DNA from 4 places in the Glutamicibacter bergerei genome. Region 4 is predicted to be linked to each of the others. Evidence: riboswitches for the same ligand, from Rfam matches in the RefSeq annotation. Region 4 holds a riboswitch; each other region holds the start of a gene.
What was found. A riboswitch is a leader RNA that binds a small molecule or an ion and turns the genes downstream of it on or off. The one in region 4 is predicted to bind thiamine pyrophosphate.
Positions count from the first base shown of each region.

Region 1: linked by a shared signal. The riboswitch ahead of thiC (phosphomethylpyrimidine synthase ThiC) and the one ahead of ACX5K5_RS12510 (ECF transporter S component) in region 4 are both predicted to bind thiamine pyrophosphate.
Region 2: linked by a shared signal. The riboswitch ahead of thiM (hydroxyethylthiazole kinase) and the one ahead of ACX5K5_RS12510 (ECF transporter S component) in region 4 are both predicted to bind thiamine pyrophosphate.
Region 3: linked by a shared signal. The riboswitch ahead of thiO (glycine oxidase ThiO) and the one ahead of ACX5K5_RS12510 (ECF transporter S component) in region 4 are both predicted to bind thiamine pyrophosphate.

Region 1 covers NZ_CM137131.1:3,474,476-3,479,479, reverse strand. The annotation lists gene ACX5K5_RS16020 (SulP family inorganic anion transporter) at 1-149, opposite strand, end outside; gene thiC (phosphomethylpyrimidine synthase ThiC) at 621-2,363, opposite strand; TPP riboswitch at 2,361-2,468, opposite strand; gene ACX5K5_RS16010 (MarR family winged helix-turn-helix transcriptional regulator) at 2,704-3,141, shown strand; gene ACX5K5_RS16005 (MFS transporter) at 3,286-4,734, opposite strand.
Region 2 covers NZ_CM137131.1:50,890-55,893, forward strand. The annotation lists gene thiE (thiamine phosphate synthase) at 1-496, opposite strand, end outside; gene thiM (hydroxyethylthiazole kinase) at 489-1,283, opposite strand; TPP riboswitch at 1,273-1,367, opposite strand; gene ACX5K5_RS00265 (GntR family transcriptional regulator) at 1,403-1,771, opposite strand; gene ACX5K5_RS00270 (hypothetical protein) at 1,768-3,297, opposite strand; gene ACX5K5_RS00275 (aldehyde dehydrogenase family protein) at 3,383-4,816, shown strand; gene ACX5K5_RS00280 (amino acid permease) at 4,893-5,004, shown strand, end outside.
Region 3 covers NZ_CM137131.1:2,363,359-2,368,362, reverse strand. The annotation lists gene ACX5K5_RS10915 (GNAT family N-acetyltransferase) at 1-178, shown strand, start outside; gene ACX5K5_RS10910 (OsmC family protein) at 183-617, shown strand; gene ACX5K5_RS10905 (mechanosensitive ion channel) at 938-2,215, shown strand; gene ACX5K5_RS10900 (GNAT family N-acetyltransferase) at 2,341-3,291, opposite strand; TPP riboswitch at 3,371-3,470, shown strand; gene thiO (glycine oxidase ThiO) at 3,466-4,584, shown strand; gene thiS (sulfur carrier protein ThiS) at 4,597-4,842, shown strand; gene ACX5K5_RS10885 (thiazole synthase) at 4,845-5,004, shown strand, end outside.
Region 4 covers NZ_CM137131.1:2,692,198-2,697,201, reverse strand. The annotation lists gene ACX5K5_RS12535 (Na+/H+ antiporter subunit D) at 1-1,394, shown strand, start outside; gene ACX5K5_RS12530 (Na+/H+ antiporter subunit E) at 1,406-2,038, shown strand; gene ACX5K5_RS12525 (MrpF/PhaF family protein) at 2,035-2,301, shown strand; gene mnhG (monovalent cation/H(+) antiporter subunit G) at 2,301-2,714, shown strand; gene ACX5K5_RS12515 (DUF4235 domain-containing protein) at 2,777-3,028, opposite strand; TPP riboswitch at 3,103-3,221, shown strand; gene ACX5K5_RS12510 (ECF transporter S component) at 3,292-3,909, shown strand; gene ACX5K5_RS12505 (ATP-binding cassette domain-containing protein) at 3,911-5,004, shown strand, end outside.

The sequences.
Region 1 (5,004 bases), 780 kb from region 4:
ATAATCGAGAAGGCAATGACCTCGGGAATCAACGCCAGCGAAACGACGAGACCGGCCAGCAGCTCGGTTTTAAGCAAACGCGGCGATTTCAAAGTACGCCAGACGGACTGTCGTTCTAGAGGCGTCAGTTCGTTAACCGCGGTAGACACGGGTGCTCCATTCACTTGAGGACCCCAGAAAACTGCGTGCGGGGACTATCTAAAAATATCGCACCCGGTGCCCGGAAGCTAAGTGCGGTGCCGGATATCTCGGAGCGACAGTTCTTTTGGAGCCTGTGAACGGTTAACGAAAATTCCCCGCCGGTAAACCGGCGGGGAATTTCACGATCATCACTCGCACCTTCAATGAGGTAATTACTACTCTAAGCGTGAATGCTGTGCAGTATCTTTGGGTGAGCCCGGCGTTTGATGATGGTTGCGGATGATCGCTCTTGAAACCCAGGGCATTGTCCGGCCGTTTAGAATTTCAGCCCGCCTCGAAGGCTTTGGCTTAACGAAAACTCCCCGCCGGTAAACCGGCGGGGAGTTTCACGATCATCACTCGCACCTTCAATGAGGTAATTACTACTCTAAGTGTGCTTGCTGTGCAGGAACTTTGGTTCGGCTTCGTGTTCGCCGGTGCTAGTCCGTGCCGGGCCCGACGGGGATCTTATCCCCGACGTAAACCTTGCCGCCGCTTTCGAGGAACTGCTTGCTCTTCTGCGCCATTCCGGCCAAGGCGGCTTGAGCCTCGGCGGATCCGTACTCGTCACGGATGTCTTGGGAAATACGCATAGAACAGAATTTCGGACCACACATCGAACAAAAGTGAGCGGTCTTTGCCGGTTCTGCAGGAAGCGTTTCATCATGGAACTCCTGCGCGGTGGCCGGGTCCAAGGACAGCGCAAACTGATCATTCCAACGAAACTCGAAGCGTGCTTTGCTCAGGGCGTTGTCTCTGTCGATTGCGCCGGGGTGGCCCTTGGCAAGATCCGCTGCGTGGGCAGCGATCTTGTAGGTAATCACTCCGGTCTTCACATCATCGCGGTTGGGCAGCCCCAGATGCTCCTTGGGAGTCACATAGCAGAGCATTGCCGTGCCGTAACGAGCGATTTCGGTGGCACCGATGGCGCTGGTGATGTGGTCATAACCAGGGGCAATGTCGGTGACCAGAGGGCCAAGCGTATAAAACGGTGCCCCGTCGCACAGCTGTTGTTGGCGTTCCACATTTTCGCGCACCAAATGGAAGGGGATATGCCCGGGCCCCTCAACCATGACCTGCACATCGTGTTTCCAGGCTCGTTTGGTCAGCTCGGCCAAGGTGTCCAATTCGGCAAATTGTGCCGCATCATTGGCATCCGCGATAGATCCCGGACGCAGCCCATCACCTAGGGAGAAGGCCACATCGTAACGGGCAAAGATCTCACACAGCTCATCAAAGTGGGTGTAGAGGAAATTCTCCTGATGGTGCGCCAGGCACCAGCCGGCCATAATTGACCCACCGCGCGAAACCATTCCGGTGACACGGTTGGCGGTCAGCGGGATATAGCGCAGCAAGACCCCGGCATGAATGGTCATATAGTCCACGCCCTGCTCGCATTGCTCAATGACGGTGTCCCGGAAGATCTCCCAGGTGAGTTCATTGGCTTCGCCGTTGACCTTTTCCAGCGCCTGGTAGATCGGCACGGTGCCGATGGGCACCGGGGAATTGCGGATGATCCATTCGCGGGTGGTGTGAATGTCATCCCCGGTGGAAAGATCCATCACCGTGTCCGCACCCCATTTGGTGGCCCACTGGAGTTTGGAGACTTCCTCGGCAATTGAACTGGTGACCGCCGAGTTCCCGATGTTCGCATTGATTTTCACCAGGAACGCCTTGCCGATGATCATCGGTTCGGATTCTGGATGGTTGATATTTGAGGGAATGATGGCGCGGCCGGCGGCTAGCTCGCTGCGCACTAATTCGACATCGCAGTCCTCGCGCAAAGCCACGTAGCGCATCTCTTCGGTGATCAGTCCCCGGCGTGCGTAATGCATTTGGGTGACCCGGGCACCGGGGTGCGAACGCAGCGGAGGTGCGGATCTGCCGGCCCACTCGGCGCTCGCCGTGCCGCGGCGGACCGCGGACTTTCCGTCATCATGCAGGTTGCGCTCACGTCCCGCATAATTTTCGACATCTCCGCGCGCCAGAATCCACGATTCGCGGAATGGTTTCAGGCCTGCGTTAGGTTCGCTTCCCGGACCGCTGGTGCGGTACACCGTCAGCGGTTCATTTGGTTGGCCATTAGGAGAATCCGCCAACTTGATCTGCGTGACGGGAACCGAGATTCCTGTGGACTCGCGGTAGGCAAGAGTGTGGGCGGGGTGCTGTTCAAATTGTTCCACTGTGGGAAACTCACTTCCTTCGCCGGCATTACCCGGACAGGTTCAACGGTCGCGGACGGCAATAGTCCGGTCTCAGCCCCTGCCGGGGCACCCGTGTGGTCTGAAACAACGTACCACGTGCTGAGGAAGCAACTCCAAAAATGAAAGCCGCACTGGGTTCGAGCACTAGAGCTTGAAGCTATGTCTGGGCTTGGCTGCGCGTCAATAGCGCCTCGGAAAACGCGCTGAGCGATGCATCGGGGCTCGGCAGAGTGGCCTGCAGGCAGTGCTATGTATAGCGAATATGTATCATGCATGCTGAGGGTAGGATGGGTGGAGCGTCAGCAGTATAAGGGGAGAAATGAAGCGCCGTATCGCCGATATCGAATATGAGCAGCTGATGCTCAGTCGCTACACCATTGCCCACCAGCGACAGGCTGGCGGACTGGATCGAAGTGTCTATCTGTTGATGAGTCGTATCGATGGGCAAGGTCCGATGACCATCGCGGAACTGAGCCACGCATTACGTTTAGATGCCTCGACCCTGCAACGCCAAGTAACCAGTGCAATCAAGGATGGTTATCTGGAGCGGATTGCCGATCCGGATGGACGCCTGGCTCGTAAGATCACGCTGACAGCTGACGGCGAGCAACAAATGAACGAAGCCCGAAAAGCCTCCACGAACGCGCTGGAACACATCATGGAAGATTGGTCGGCGTCGGATATCGACTCGTTCGCCAATCTTTTGCATCGCTTTAATCTGTCGATCGAAGAATATAGCGATTTGAAACGTGCTTAAAGAAGAACTCCCGTTGGGCAATATCCAACGGGAGTTCTTACGATCATCACTCGCACCTTCAAGGAGGTAGTTACTACATTATCGACGCTTCCTATGCCAGTGCTGAGCGCAAGCTCCGTAATAGCGCAGACTTAGCTGCAGTGATTAGTTAGCTGGAACTTCTTGATGATTGCCTACCGGTTCCAGGACGGGTTTTTCTCGCGCTGAAGGAATCAGTGCGGCAAGAACTGCCGCGATCACCGAGATGCCAGCGCCCAGGATTAGTGCCACGCGGAAGCCAGTCTCCGAAGGGACCATGACACCGCTGAAGTCGGTGGTCATCTGAGCCAAGACGAGACCGACAACAGCCGCGCCGGTTGTGGTGCCTAGCGAACGCATCAGGGTGTTGAATCCGTTGGCGGCGGCGGTCTCGCTACGCGGAACAGCGCCCATAATGATTGCCGGCATCGCGCCGTAGGCAAGCGCGACACCACTGTTGACGACAAGACCGGTGGCCAGCAGGCCCCAGGTGCTGCCCATGCCCAGCAATCCCACGCCATAGCCAATTGCGAGAATCGAGACGCCGAGGGTAAGGGTGAACTTCGGTCCCCGTGCGTCGGTGAGCTTTCCTCCGATGGGAGAAAGCACAAGCATCATCAGGCCTGCCGGAGCCATCCAGAGCCCAGCTGCAAGGATTGACTGTCCCAAGCCGTAGCCGGTTTGTGTTGGCAGCTGAAGGATCTGCGGCATGACCAGCATGCTCGCGTACATGCCAAAGCCCACAAAAATCGACGCGATATTTGTCAGCAGAACTCGTGGAATGACCGCGGTGCGCAGGTCCACCAGGGGATCCTTGGTGCGCGTTTCCCACATTCCCCACAAGGTCAGCGAAACGGCTGCAACCGCCAGTAGTCCCAAGGTTATCGCAGAGGCCCAACCCCACGCGGAGCCCTTGGAAATCGCAAGAATCAAGGAAACTAAGCCAATAGTCAGGCCGATAGCGCCGAGCCAATCGAATCTCTGTCCGGCAGCTCCTGCGGGCAGTGCCGGGATCAGCTTCCAGATGGCTAATGCCACCAGCAGCGTGAGTGCGGCACTTCCATAAAATACCGCGCGCCAGTCGGCAAATTCGATCACTGCCGCGGAAAGTGGCATGCCCACCGCTCCGCCAACGCCTAGCGTGGCGCTGACCGTGGCAATGGCCGCGGAGAGACGTTCTTTAGGTACCAAGTCGCGCAACATTGCGATGCCCAGCGGCACCATTCCCGAACCGAAGCCTTGCAGCGCACGTCCGGCAATCATCAGTTCCACATTTGGTGCGACCGCACAAAGGATCCCACCGATAAACAGTGGGATCGCCAAAATGAGGATCATTTTCTGCTTGCCAAAAAGGTCGCCGAGTCGCCCGGAGATGGGTACCGCTACTGCTGCTGCCAGTAAGGTCGCGGTAATGATCCAAGCGGCATTGTCCGCCGAAGTGTTAAAGATGCTTGGGAGCTGTGGGATCAGCGGGGTCACCATGGTTTGAGTGAGCGATGAAGCGATGCCTGCCGAGGCGAGAACGCCTACGGCAAGACCTGAGCCGGGGATTCCGGCTGAGGTGGGTCTGGACACGAGGACCTTTCAGAGAGAATGTGTAAGATACATACTGTATTCATCTTACACATCCTTGCGGCGACTAAAGGAGCGGAGTGGTGCAGGTGAGGGAGGCCCGTTATGTCTTGGTACTAAAACCTAAGGGGGCTCAACTGCGCCTGCTTCTCGCGGATTCGCCGGATGTACGCAGAATATCCGACACGGTTTGCTGGATCTAATGAAGTCGGCCGATAGCTTCTCCGGCAAGTAATGAAGTTTTGCTCCCGCTGCTCGTGATAGATCTCTCGG
Region 2 (5,004 bases), 950 kb from region 4:
CCACGCAGGGCAGTGTGGTCAGTGCTGCGGCTCGGGCAAAACCAGCTAAACCTAATGGGGTCGGATGGTCTTTTTTCGTGGGAGTAGCGCGAATCGCGCCGACCCCCAAATAATCTAGGTACTGCGCCTGGTCATTGGCGTGAGCAAGCTGTTCATCGGTGGAGGCACTCAGACCGATGATTCCCTCACCAATGATCTTCCGGGCGTAGGAAACCGGAATATCCTTCTGGCCGATGTGAATTCCTGTGACCGCGGCGCCGGCGGCGCGAGCTGCCAAAAACACGTCGATCCGATCGTTGACCAGTAATTCTGCCTTGCCGGCGGTGAGCCGTGCTGCGGCACAAGTCAGTTCGAAAAATTCGCGAGCACTTTCATCTTTGGCGCGTAACTGCACCCATTGAACTCCAGCGGCTACCGCTGACTCAATAACTTCTAGGGTGCTGCGTGGCTGGCAGCTTTGGGTGTTGGCCACGAGGTAAATTCCGAGATCACGCATGGTTTGCCTCCTGAAGGCGCAGATTGAGCAGTTCTTCCGGGGCGAATAATGAGAGTTCGTCGAGGAAAGCCGAGGCAAAACTTCCCGGACCGCGGCTGAGCGCCAACGCATTCTCGGCGGCCAGGCCATACATGCCGTGAGCTGCAATAGTTGCTTCAAACGGGTCATCGGTGATCGCCAGCATGCCGGCACACACCGCGCCCAGCGCGCACCCACCCCCGGTTATCCCGGTCAGGCCGATGCCATTGCTATGCACCAAGGTGGTGCGCGTGGCATCAATAATCGCGTCGGCTGCCCCAGAAATTGCCACCACGCTCCCGTAATTCTGGGCCAGTTCGCGTCCTGCGGAGATCGCTGCGGATACGGTGTCCTGCGCGTCTACTCCGCGCCCGGTGGACTGATACCCAGCCAGTGCGAGGATTTCTGAGGCATTGCCGCGGATTAGCGTGGGGTGTTGGGCAAGGATCTTTCGGGCGAACTCGGTGCGCACCGGCAAGGCGCCCACTGCCACAGGATCCAATACCCAAGGTGTTCCCGCTTTGGTCGCACCGCGCACCGCTTCGTCCATTGCGCGTAGTTGTTCGGTGCTCGGCGTGCCTAGATTCACCAATACCGCGGACGCTACGGCTGCGAAAGGACCGGCCTCTCCCGGAAGGTTTGTCATCGCCGGGGCCGCACCGGAAGCTAGTAGTACATTGGCGGTGAAATTTGTGACCACAGTGTTGGTCAGGCAAAACACCAAGGGTGATTGTTGCCGATACTTTTGGGCAACGGTCACTAGAGTCATGCGACATCCCTCCGCTAGTTTGAACTAGTTCAGGTTCGACGGGTCTCATCTCAGTCGGTGAATCCGACACCCCGTGTCACTGGGTCGAGCGTACTCAGGTTAGTGCTCGAACATCAAGTTCATCCCCGCGTCCGGCGTTGCACGAGCGCTTTGACCGTCAGTTCGTCGATGCCTTGTTCGCGGGCTAAGCGCCACACTTTATCCACCGCTTCAATCAGCTCATTGCTAATCTCTTCCGTAGCGGGCACGGAGTTAACCACGGTTCCGGCACGCCGGCGGGAGGTCACCAGCCCGGCAGCTTCAAGTTCTTTATAGGCACGTGCCACGGTCCCCGAAGCTACCCCTAAATCGGTTGCCAACGCGCGCACGGTGGGTAACTTACTGCCCGTAGGTAACTCGCCGAGCGAAATGAGGGAAGAAATTTGCGTGCGGATCTGCGCATAAGGTGGCAATGCAGCATTCAGATCCACAAAAATATGTTGGCTCATACCAGCTGACGTACCTTCGCCGCTGGCCGAGCCAGGAAGATGACCGCCGGGCAACAAAACACGATTACCGCAGCGGCCCACAGGTACGGGGCTGGCGCATAGCCCCAGCCCGGCATCATTATGATGGCAGCGGTCACGGTGCGCAGCGCTCGAAATTCCAGCACCCGACGGTACCAAATTTCTTGCTCAGCACTGACCTGCCAGGGTAGGGACACCCGTCGAGCCCACCAGATGTAGCCGGCGGTCAGCACAAGGACCGCGAGAACCATGAGCAGTGCAAAAGTCGGACCGACTTTGACCAGCCCCCAGAAATATTTTAATGGGGGGTTGATCAGTAGATAGCCACTGACGATGATCAAGATCCCGGCAAGTATATATACATAGCGTGGAAGGTTCCGGATATTCCGTGCCTGGTGGTGAACGGATTTGGAGCTGTGGTGCACATATCCCAAGTACCCGGCGTTTAACGCCAGGTACAGGGCGACAAAGCCGGCCAGTAGCAGCATCACCTGTGGGGCATCCTCCCCGGGGCGTGTGTCGAAGCTAATTTCGGCCTGCCTGGACCATGGCATCAGGGCCATCCCCACCAGGCTGAGTGCGGTGGTGATGAAGCCTAGGGAGAAGAGATTTTCGCGCATGCGCGAAAATGCGCTGCTCGGCACGGTGTCCGCATTCTTAACAAAGTTTGCGGGAGGTGCCCACGCGGCCACAAGAATGAAAATGAGCAACATCGCAAAATTTCCGACGTTCTGCCATATCCGATAATCATCTGCCTCGGGGTACAGGTTGAGTAACCAGGAAGACTTGTACTGCAGTGCCGCCACGCCCACGGTGGCGAAGCCAAGGATTGCGGTGCGTAAGAGTCGATTCAGCCAGACCGCACGGATTACCTGATTGTCGTGGGGAGTCAGCGATCCCAATGGTTTGCGGAACAGAATCAAGGCCGTGGCGATAAGCAGCGCAAGACCTAACGAAGCCAGGCTCAGAGAATATAACGGGATGAGTGTTGCGGCCTCAGCCAACCCTTCCTGAGCGCTTTGCAGAGTCCCGCCGCCGCCCGTGGAATCGAAGGTCTCCACGGCAAATTGTGCCGGATATCCTGCGACATCACGGATGAAGAATAGTGCGGTTGCGGAGCCAAAAAATACTAGCACTGCAATCAGGCTCAGCGCCCGGGGCAACGGGGTGAACACCGAGCGAGGTTCCAATGAGGCGGCACGCACGGCGGTGACCGACTTCGGCCACGAATAAAGTCCCAGCAGGTAGATCAGCAGTAACCAGAGGCCCGGGTTGATGGCGTCAATAACCTCCGCGACACCAATGTCCGTTCCTGTGACGGTATTTTTGAGATCTCCGGCCGAGCCAGAAGTGCAGACGAAGAAAGCGATCAGCGCGCACCAGAAGGAATGCGAGCGTGCTCGGGTGAGCGCCGGGCGATTGTCTTGCTGGGCTACTAAGCGTAGCCACAGGTAGATCAAGGCGGCACCGATTGCGATTCCGAATGTGGCGGAGGAGAGCTGATCCATAATTTCCTTCGTTGGCTGAAAACTAATGTAGCAACTACTTGATACAAACGGAAGGTCTTGGCAGCTAATGAAGTAGCATCAACCCATGGGTCTCTTCACCTCAAATCCTTTGCCCGATCCCGTCGGCGACTCCGCGCCACCGGTCGATGAACATCCCTCGCGAATCGCAGCGGTCTTAGAACATCTGCGTCATTCCGCGGACACACGCATCACTCACCCGCGGCGTTTTCGCGCCGGGCAGCTACGCGCCCTAGAAAAAATGCTGGCAGAACGTACCGGGGAGTTCGTTGATGCGCTAAATCAGGATCTGGGGAAGGGGGCCACGGAAGCAAAGTTCAGCGAGATTGACGTGGTCCGAGCGGAAATTGACCATGCCCAGAAGCACCTCGCAGAGTGGATGGATTCCACTAGCGTAAAGGTGCCGCTCGCACTGCAACCGGCCATCGCAAAGGTCGAGCCGCGCCCGTTAGGCGTAGTACTAATTATTGGGCCGTGGAACTATCCACTGCAGTTGATGCTCGCCCCGTTAGTTGCTGCCATCGCCGCTGGTAACGCCGCGCTACTGAAACCCTCCGAGCTCGCCCCGGTTACCTCCGGGGTGTTGGCCAAACTCCTACCGATGTATCTGGATTCCCGGGTTTATGCGGTAGTCGAGGGCGGTGTGGATACCGCCACGGAGCTCCTTGCAGCGCGCTGGGATCACATTTTTTACACCGGCGGAGAAAAGGTCGCCCGCATCGTGGCGCAGGCCGCGGCGACACATCTGACCCCCACCACGCTGGAGCTAGGTGGCAAGAGCCCAGCCGTGGTTGATAACCACCTCTTGCCAACCGCCAAGCGTCTGGCCTATGCGAAGTTCATGAATGCAGGCCAAACCTGTGTCGCTCCGGACTACGTGCTGTCCTTCGCAGATACCGATGCACTGATTAACCGTCTGGGCCAGGCAATCACCAGTTTTTACGGCAAGGATCCAATCAACCATCAGGATTTTGGGCGCATCATCAGCCGCAACCACTTTGACCGACTTGTGAGCATGCTTGACTCGGGCGATGTTTCCCACGGTGGTGACTACGACGAGCAAACGCTGCGCATCGCACCGACCATCATGCGCAACGTTGATCTGGACTCGCCGTTGATGACAGAAGAAATCTTCGGTCCCATTCTGCCGGTCATCGAGGTGTCCTCCTTCGATGAGGCGCTCGAATTTATCGCCGCGCGCCCTTCCCCGTTGGCTGCCTATCTGATGAGTGAGTCCCCGCGGCTGCAGTCAATCTTTTCCGATCGGGTGCGCGCGGGCGCCATCGTGCACAATGCGCCACTGGCTCAAATGGTTATTCCGTCATTGCCCTTTGGTGGGGTGGGCGCTAGCGGAATGGGCTCGTATCACGGCAAGTTTGGTTTCGATCGTCTTTCGCAAATTCGTTCTGAACTGAGCAAAACGACGGTCATTGACACTCTGAGCGCAATATATCCTCCATATACCTGGGCTAAGCGAAAGATTATCGATCGCTTACTGTAGCGCGGTTCATAGCTGTTGAGTCGTCCGAGGTGGAATGCTTGTTAAGGCCCAAAAACCTTAATTCAGGAGCATTCGCATGACCAAGCCCGCAGCCCCCACCGATGGCTTAAAGCGCGGTCTCAAAGCCCGCCATATGCAGATGATCGCCATTGGCGGGTCTATCGGCACCGGGCTCTTTGTAGCCTCCG
Region 3 (5,004 bases), 330 kb from region 4:
CGCCCATTCGAAACAAACGAATGTACAGATGGTAGTCAGTGCGCAGAATGCCGCAGGAATCGATTTCTTCCGCAGCTGTGGATTTGAACTATCTGCAGAGGAAGAGTTGAGCACCGAACCCGCGGCGAATATTTTACTGCGTCATGCCAGTGTCGGCGCCAAGGCCATGCGACGATAACACTATGAGTGAAAATAGTCGCGAAGTCCGTGAAGTCAGTGTAGTGCGGACCGCATCACGTACGTATAAGGCCACGAGTGCCGAAACCGGTTCGAGTATTGAGTTCGGACAGGCCGAGGGGCTGCTGACCCCGGTTGAACTTCTCTTGGCGGCCATCGCCGGATGTTCGAGTATCGATGTTGACGTTGCCACGACTCGGAGAAGCGAGCCAGAGAAATTTGAGGTGACAGCATCGGGTGACAAGCTCACTGAGGATGGCGCCAGCCGGATGGAGGACATCCGTCTCGGGTTTGATCTCAAATTCCCGGACACCGAAGAGGGGCGTAAGGCTGCAGGTATGGTCGAACGTATCGTCAAGCTGTCACATGATAAATATTGCACCGTTTCCCGCACGGTCGAACTGGGCGCCAAGGTCACCAGTGAGATAGCCAAAAGTTAGTTTTACCTGCACTAAATGAATTTTTTGACCCGCCATAGCTCAGCATTGCTCATGGCGGGTTTTTACTTTTATCTATACAGGGAACTCACATATTGGTCACTTGTTTTAGGATCTGGAAATAATTTTAAGTATCACTGGATTCGTAGGTTATAAGCGAAGAAGGTTATCGAAAGCGTAGAATCTTACTGCTTTTACTTCTGAATCCGAAGGTGGAATACGTGAAATTCTTCGAGTTACCCACCCCTTGTCGCTAGTTTGCCCTAGTCAGCAAAAAATCCTCGTCGTAGGGTCTAAATCATCCCCACGTTGAAGGAGCAGTAATGCAATCTCAGAACGTATTAGGAAACATTGACTGGGCGTCGATGCTACAAAAAATAGCCATCGCGCTAGTAATTCTCATCATTACTTGGTTGATAGCAAAAGTTGTTAAATGGGCTGTCTCCAAACTCGTCACCAAGATCAAGTTCCTCCAAAAACAAGGCACCGATGGAAAGCAAATCGGCGACTCCCTGGGTAAAGTTGCTGGTCTGATTGTCTGGCTCTTTGGCCTGGTTGCAATTCTCCAGGTCTTCGCGCTGACTGAGGTGCTCTCTCCGGTTCAAGATTTGCTCGGCGGAGTCATGGGCTTCTTGCCGAACCTCATCGGTGCAGCATTCATCTTCATCATCGGCTACGTGATCGCTAACGTCATCAAGCAGCTGATCCAGACCGGTCTGGGCACTGTTGATTTCAGCGCTTTGGTCCGAAAGGTTACCCCCGGAGATGCCGAAGAGGTTGATCCGGAAACTTCAATTCGCACCCAGCGGACCATCGTTGATGTCATCGCCAACATCGTGTTTGCACTGATCCTGTTGGTTGTCTCGATTTCTGCACTTCAGGTTCTTGGTATCGCCGCTATTTCGGTACCTGCGCAGGAAATGCTGCAGATCGTCCTGACTGCCATTCCACAGGTCATCATGGCGCTGATTCTTCTGGCAGTGGGCTTCCTGATTGCTAAGTTCGTAGGCAAACTGATCGAATCCACGCTTCGTGGTGTCGGTACTGACCGCGTTGTGGCCGGTTGGGGAGTCGTCCCTGAAAGCCAGAGCGCATCAGGCATCCTCGCTACCATCGTGAAGATCGCAATTATCCTGTTCTTCGCTGTGATGGCAGCAAGCATGCTGAATTTCCCGGCAATCACCAATATCCTCAACGAGGTGCTGGAGCTGGGCGGCAAGGTCGTCTTCGGCGCAGTGATCATCGCGATTGGCTTCGTCTTGGCTAACGTCATCCGTCGACTGATGGGTGATACTACGGCTTCGAAGATTGTCCGCTACACCGCCATCGCACTGTTCGTGGCGATGGGCCTGAAGTACATGGGCCTGGCCGACTCGATCATCAACATGGCCTTCGGTGCCATCGTGATTGGTGCGGCACTAGCAGCAGCCCTAGCCTTCGGACTGGGTGGACGCGATGCGGCGGCACGTACCTTGGAGAAGATCGATCTGAACAAGTTGGACGAACCGGCTAGCACCGGCACCGTGCCAACTCGTCCGGCACCGACGACTCCAACTCGTCCGTCACCAACCACGCCTCCGACAACACCAGACGAGTTCTAATACTTAGGGCTTGACGCATCAAAAAGGTGGGACCGATTGCTCGGTTCCACCTTTTTACTGCCCAAAAATGGGCCGCGACGTCCAGCATTTTCGAGTCTGATTTGGACTATTGATCCTTCCGTACCTCAGTGCAAAGCCAGCGCGGTGATGGGTGGTGCTTGGTCGGTGATCAACCGAGCATAATTTAGAACATCGATACGCTCGCCGTTGATTAAGAACTTGTCCCGTTCCCGGCCTTCGAGCACAAAACCACAACGCTCGGCGACCTTTTTAGATGCAGGATTATTCACCCGCAGGCCCAACTCCAAACGGTGTATCTGATGGGCGGTAAAAAGCTCGTCAGCCAAAGCAGCCAGTGCGCGGCTAGCTAATCCGCTACCGCGATGCGCCGCATGCATCCAATACCAGACCCAGGCGTTGCGATTTCCGGAGTCAATACTCGCAGAGACTAGACCGACTAAGCCGGTACCTTGAACTATCGCTAGTGGTACTTGTTGGTCAGGATTTTTTAGTAGCTGCTGAATGTAGTTCTCTGCCTCGACAAGGTTTTTAACCTCACCTTGCCGCGCCATGTCGGGGTGGGAACAAAAAGCCTCAAGAACTTGGGGTGCATCGCTAGGACGCAACGGACGAACAAAAGCTTGAGCCTCTGACTCGACATAAGGTGAGGTCGCGACATCGGCGGGGAACTTGGGCAGCTTGGTTCCTTGGTGGAAGAGCAACTGCCAACCATGGGCCGAATGGATCCACAGCGAGGTGCGCTGGCTCGGGGTGTCCGCGCCGGTTTTCCAGCGTAGTAACACCAGAGTCTCACTGAGCTGTTGGATACGCGGCTCGAGCAATTGGAACGTAGGTGATTGGTCTACTGGTTCAGTCATGAGCAGTTTGATGATTTGGCTGCGATCGTAGTTTCTGCCGGAGGCTCCAACTTCCTCGAAGTCTTCATGAAGTAGCCGTTTGAGCTCCTGCTGATTGTGGCGAATGCGCTGAGTTAGCAATTGCTTTTCACCGTCAATGATCTTTGCGGCTACCAAGTGATCAGGAGATAAATCTCCCGGGACAGAAAATTCGGGCATGGCAACGAGTAAAACACAGGACAGCTATGGCTGTGAAGTCATGAAGTTAGTAATTGTGAGCCCTGACATGCTTATAATCCAAGTACTCCGCGGGAGCCCTTAAGGGCTGAGAGGGCTTTGTGCCGACCGCTACACCTGATGCGGGTCATGCCGCCGTAGGAAGGAATTGCCTTCGTGCACACTGTCATTGTCGGCGCCGGAATTATCGGTCTCGCCACAGCTTTCGAACTTCGCGCTCGCGGTGTTGAAGTCACGATCATTGATCCGGCTCCCGGTTTAGGTGCAAGCCATGCGGCCGCCGGGATGCTCGCGCCAACTGCCGAAACCACCTGGGGCCAGGACCAACTTCACAGGCTGATGTCCTGTTCGGCCAAGGCCTACCCCGAATTTATTGATCGAATTTTTCAGGCCACCGGCCAGCGCGCTGCTTACGTTGAAAATTCGACTTTGGTGATCGCCGCCGAACTGGCGGATATGGATGCGCTGTTGGAATTAAAGCGGCTACAAGATTCTTTAGGGTTCAGCGCTGAAAGACTTGTGCCGAGCGCCGCACGCAAACTTGAACCTGCGCTGGCGACAAACATTGCTGGCGCCATATACTGCGCCGCAGATCAACAATTGGACCCACGGTCTTTGCTGAAGATTCTGATCAGCTACTTTGAATCCTCCATCGTGCACGAGACCGTGGTGGGGCTCCTGAGTCACGGGTCAAAAACCTGCGGTGTGATCACCTCCAGCGGGCTGCGAATCCCTGCAGACCAAGTGCTTCTGGCCGCCGGTCTGGGGCAAATTCCGGGCGTATCAAACCTCGCGCTACGCCCGGTCTATGGCGATATCTTACGGTTGCAAGGCTCAACACGATTCCCCTTGATCAAGCGAACTGTTCGCGGGATTGTGCACCGTGAACCGGTCTATCTGGTCCCACGCGCCGACGGAAGTTTGGTCCTGGGTGCGTCAAGCAGGGAAGACGGACAAGAGCAGGTCAACGTGGGACAACTACATGCGTTGTTGGACAATGCGCGCAGGCTTGTGCCGGGCATCGTGGATACCACGCTGAATGAAGCAATCGTCCGTGCGCGTCCCACCACCCCGGACGACAGGCCGCTGATTGGCCGGCTGGATGCCGGGCTCGTCCTGTCAACCGGCTACTCGCGACACGGGGTGCTGCTAGCCCCATTCGGAGCACGGGTCGGCGCCGGGTTGCTGCTCGATGACCCACAAGACGCGCATCTACTCGCCGCAGTCTCGCCGGAAAGATTTGGCGAAGTCCACCTGCAAACCAGCACCTTCTAGGAGACAAAAAACATGCAACAAATAGAACTTTTCCTCAACTCCACACCCACCACCATGCCCGCCAACAGCACAGTGCGTGAACTGATCGCCACACATACCGGAAAACGAATCACCGACGAAGGCAGAGCCAGCGATGGATCACGTCTGGGCATTGCGGTCGCGGTGGACTCTGCGGTGGTGCCACGCAGTGGGTGGAATGATTTTTCGTTGCAGCCTGGCCAGCGAGTAGAACTAGTCACCGCAGCGCAGGGAGGCTGAAGATGGAAAAACTTACGATGGACAACGATGGATTTGAAGTTGCCGGGGTAGGGTTCGCTTCTCGACTCATTCTTGGCACCGGGGGAGCGACCTCGCTGGATATTTTAGAACAAGCGCTCCGTGTCTCAGGTACGGAGCTGACTACGGTTTCGATCAGGCACT
Region 4 (5,004 bases):
GTATCGCGCTGATGGTCGACGGCTTTAGCGCCTTCATGCTCTTGATCTCCACCGTGGTATCCCTGGCGGTGCTGCTCTACGCCACCAGTCAAGGTCTAGCCGATGGTGACGAGCCTGGACCAGTATCGGTCTTCCACCCCGCCTACCTGATTCTTCTAGCCGGCGTCTCCAACGCCTTCCTCGCCGCTGACCTATTCAACCTTTATGTCGGCTTTGAAATTCTCTTGACCGCCAGTTACGTGCTGCTCACCTTGGGTGGCACGGCCGAGCGTATTCGAGCCGGTACCACCTATGTGGTTGTTTCGGTGGTCTCCTCGGTGATATTCTTGATGGCCATCGCGATGATCTATGCGGCCACAGGTACCGTGAATATGGCAGACCTGGCCGTCAAACTGCCAGAGCTTGATCAAGGCCCGCAGCTGATCCTGCACGTCTTACTGCTCATTGCCTTCGGCATCAAAGCAGCCGTTTTCCCGCTTTCGCTCTGGCTTCCGGACTCCTACCCGACGGCGCCAGCCCCGGTCACGGCAGTGTTCGCCGGGTTGCTGACAAAGGTCGGCGTTTACGCGATTGTGCGTACCGAGACCCTGCTCTTCCCCGGTGGAACGGTGAATGCGGCGCTACTGGTCGTTGCGACCCTGACCATGGTCATCGGTATTCTTGGTGCGTTGGCGCAGACAGACTTCAAACGTATGCTCTCCTTCACGCTGACCAGTCACATTGGATATTTGATCTTTGGTGTCGCGGTCGGCGGCCCATTAGCCATTGCTGCCACAATCTACTACGTGGGTCACCACATCATTGTGCAGACCTCACTGTTCATGGTGGCAGGACTCATTGAACGTCGCGCCGAGAGCGCAAACGTCACCAAACTCGGTTCCCTAGCCAAGCTGTCCCCGGCCTTAGCAATCCTCTTCTTCATCCCGGCAATCAACTTGGGCGGCATACCACCGTTCTCCGGTTTCCTCGGAAAATTCGGACTGTTGCACGCTGCCGCAGCAGATGCAGACGCGCTCACTTGGGTTGTCATTGGCGCAGGTCTGCTGACCAGCCTCTTGACCTTGTTGGCAATTATTCGTGTGTGGGCGCGTATGTTCTGGCGCCGCGCGGCAGACGCCGAGGTACCCAGCGCACAACTGGTGGCCGAATCTACACGGGTCTTGGAACAAACCGCCGTCGGTGGCGCCCAAGCACCTCATTTGGGACGTAAGCTTGCACGCGAGCTGGAAGCGGAATCCTTGCCGTGGGGCATGCGCTATGCCACCGGTTCTCTGGTAGTTGCAGGTATTGCACTCACAGTTTTTGCCGGGCCAATCTTTGCATTCTGCCAGCGCGTAGCGGCCGAGCTGATTGCCCGTGAACCATTTATCAACGCAGTACTACCGTTGAGTTAGGAGGCGTAGACATGCAACCTAAGGACCTCACACCTCGCCATCAGCGTATCGATGATGCGCTGGATACCTCTGGCGTCCGGCACCGCGCCACCTTTAAACAGGAATGGCCGCTGCTCTTATTGTTGATTTTCGTCTGGGGCGCGCTATGGCAAGACTTCTCCATAGGTAACCTGCTCTTTGGCGCGATCTTGTCAATCATCATCATGAATCTATTCCCGCTACCGCCGGTAGTTCTGCCAGGTCGTATTAATCTTTGGTATTGCTTGAAGTTGTTCATCTGGTTTATTGGACAGGTTTTTGCGGCCAGTGTTCACGTGGCGTGGATTGCCGTAGTACGCGGCAAAAAGGCGCGCAGCGCACTGATCGCGGTCCCTTTGCGTACCGAATCAGACCTGATCGTGATGACCGTAGGACACGTACTGACTCTGATCCCTGGCTCGTTCGTAGTTGATGTGGACCGCAGCAGTTCCACGCTGTACCTGCACTACCTCGATGTGAATAGTGACGCAGAAGTGGAAAAAGCTCGAGCTAATATCCGCGATATTGAACGTCGGTTGATCATGGCTATCGGCAGTCCCGACGAATACGAAGCAATCAAAGCCGAAGAAGGCCCAGATTTCTCCACTAGGAGGCCAAGTAAATGATTGAAACTGCAGTATGGATTGGTGGAGTCATGCTGGCACTGGCCTCAATTGCCTGCCTATGGCGAGTCTTCAAAGGCCCCTCGATTCTTGATCGAGTGTTGGCCTTGGACGTCATCTTGCTGATCATTTCCAGCGCGTTGTGCCTCGATATGGCCATCAACCGCCACACGGATTATCTGCTCTTCGTGGTGGTGGCCTGCACACTGGGGTTCATCGGCTCGGTGACGGTCTCCCGCTTTGTCTCGGATCAGAGGAATGCCTAATGGACTTCTTCCTAGAGATTGTTGTTGCTGTGTTGCTTGTGGCAGGTTCGCTGATGTCATTGATCGCCGGAATTGGTTTGATCACCTTCCCGGACCTGCTCTCGCGCATGCACGCGGCGACCAAACCACAAGTGCTCGGATTCTTGCTGTTGTTTGCCGGACTAGCCATTCACCTGCGTAGCTGGATTCTGGTCCCGGTCTTGGTGCTGGCGTGGGGATTACAGTTGCTCACCGCGCCGGTTTCGGCTCACATGATCGGTCGCGCCGGATATCGCACCAAACACGTTGCCAAAGAAACGTTGCATGTTGATGAATTAAAGAGGGTTATCAGCACGCATTCTGAAGCAACTGGAAACACCGGGGCCGTAACAAGAATTGAAGGCACCAAAGCGGACGAGACTGAAAATTCATAAACGAGATTAAACAGTTGTGGGGCGGGCCAGAAGGCCCGCCCCACAACTATAAGTACACAGTATTACTTGCTGAACCTGGAGATCGCTTTGTTTGTTCCGCGTTCGGCGAGCACCTGAAGAATTGCTGCGACTGCGGCGGAAAAGACTGCGAAGGCTAGAGCTTGACGCATCGAGGCTTCAGCGGCTTCTTCGCTGCCCTTGCGAGGTGCAGCATTTCCGGTGAATCCCTGCCATACCTTGTCAATGAGCTTACTTCCGAGCATTCCTGCACCCATAGAAATTCCAAGGGTGATCAGCTTCTGAACTGGATTCATGTGGTCCTCGCATTCGTGTATTGGGGATTCGTTCTGTAACCCAGCATACCTGCGGTATGGTGGGTGAGCAGTAATCATTCCGACAGGGGAGCGTCATGCCGTTCGCGGCGCCAGACGCTGAGAGTGCGATAGATCGCAGACCCTCGAACCTGCTCCGGTTAGTACCGGCGAAGGAAGTCGAGCATCTCGGATGCGGATTGTGTGCGCCATCAAACGCCTACGAGTCCGTACATCTCCCCTCCTGACACAGGAGGACCAACCTTATGAACGTTGCACCAGCAACAACTCGCGCGCAATGGCGCGTGGTAGACATTGTCGTAGCATCAGTGATCGCTGTCGCCTCGGGCGTCATCTTTTGGGCGTGGAACGCAGGCTACGGAATTGTCAGCCTCGCATTTGTCGCGTTCCCACCAGGTACCGCGCTTCTTTCAGGCTTGTGGCTTTTCCCAGCAGTACTCGGAGCGCTGATCATCCGTAAACCCGGTGCCGCACTGTACTGCGAACTTCTTGCAGCCATCATTTCGGCATTGTTAGGATCCCAGTGGGGACTGGGCGTACTAATCTCAGGTGTCATTCAGGGACTGGGAGCTGAGGTTATTTTTGTTGCTTTCAGGTACCGCCGCTGGAATTTACCCGTAGCGTTGCTCGCCGGCTTCATGACCGGTATTTTCGGCGGAATCGGTGAAGCCTACCTGATGGGCTACGTCGCGGAATATACCGAAGCGATGAAACTGTTCCACGTATTTGCCACCGGTATTTCCGGTCTGATCATTGCCGGGCTGTTGACTTGGCTAGCCACTCGCGCCTTGGCAAAAACCGGTGCGCTGGGCGCCTTGACCAGCCGCTCAGCCCATCTGGAAAGCCCGTGGGGACGTGTCTGAAGTGAGTACCACCAGTGCAGCACACACTGCCGAACGTACTTCCGGGCGGGGACTTGAAATTCTTGCCAGCGATTTTGGTTGGCATCATGCCGAACGTGAAGTTCCAGCCTTACATGGACTGAACGTACAGATTCCTGCAGGACAGAAAGTACTCTTGCTTGGTGCCTCTGGCGCCGGAAAATCCACGTTGTTGCACGCCTTGGCCGGGGTGCTGGAAGCAGATGAACGCCAAATTGCTACCGGTGTCCTAAAGATTCACCAGCAAGATGCTTTTGCCCGGAAATTCCCCGTCGGTCTCATGCAGCAAGATCCCGAGACTCAAATCGTACAGAGCCGAGTTGGTGACGACGTCGCTTTTGGTGCCGAGAACCTTGGCATTGCCCCAGAAGTCATCCGGGCCCGAATCCCACAGGTACTCAAAGAGGTAGGGCTTGGAGACCTAGACCTGGCGCACCGCACCCAGGAACTCTCTGGAGGCCAAAAACAACGCCTTGCCCTCGCTGGAATCTTGGCAATGAATCCGGGCCTGATGCTGCTGGACGAGCCCACCGCAAATATTGATCCGGCAGGTATCGAACCCTTGCGAGACGCAGTACTCGCCGCGGCGAATACTACCGGGGCAACACTGATCGTGGTGGAACACCGTCTGCAGGCGTGGGCCAAACATGTGGATCGAGTCCTCGTGCTTGCCCCGGGTGGAGGAATTGTTCATGACCTAGATCCGCAGGCATTATTTGACGATGAAAAAATTCGTCGTGAATTAGCTGCCTCGGGTATCTGGGTTCCTGGCTTTGTTCCAGTGACCGAACCGGTGGGGACCAGCGCTGGCGCACAGTTACTGACCGCGGTTGAACTTCAAGCATCGCGCGGTATCCATGCGGAACGAACCCAACCGGTAAACCTAGAACTGCACGCCTCCCGGGCGCTGGTGGTGCTCGGCGAAAATGGTGCAGGTAAATCCACCTTGGCGTTGACCTTAGGCGGGTTGCTTGAGCCGGCTTCCGGAACGCTTGAGGTAAGTCCGCAACTGTCCCAAGGACAGGGAAATGACCCGTTCAGCTGGCGAGCTGGGATGCTGGTGGCCAGAATCGGGAC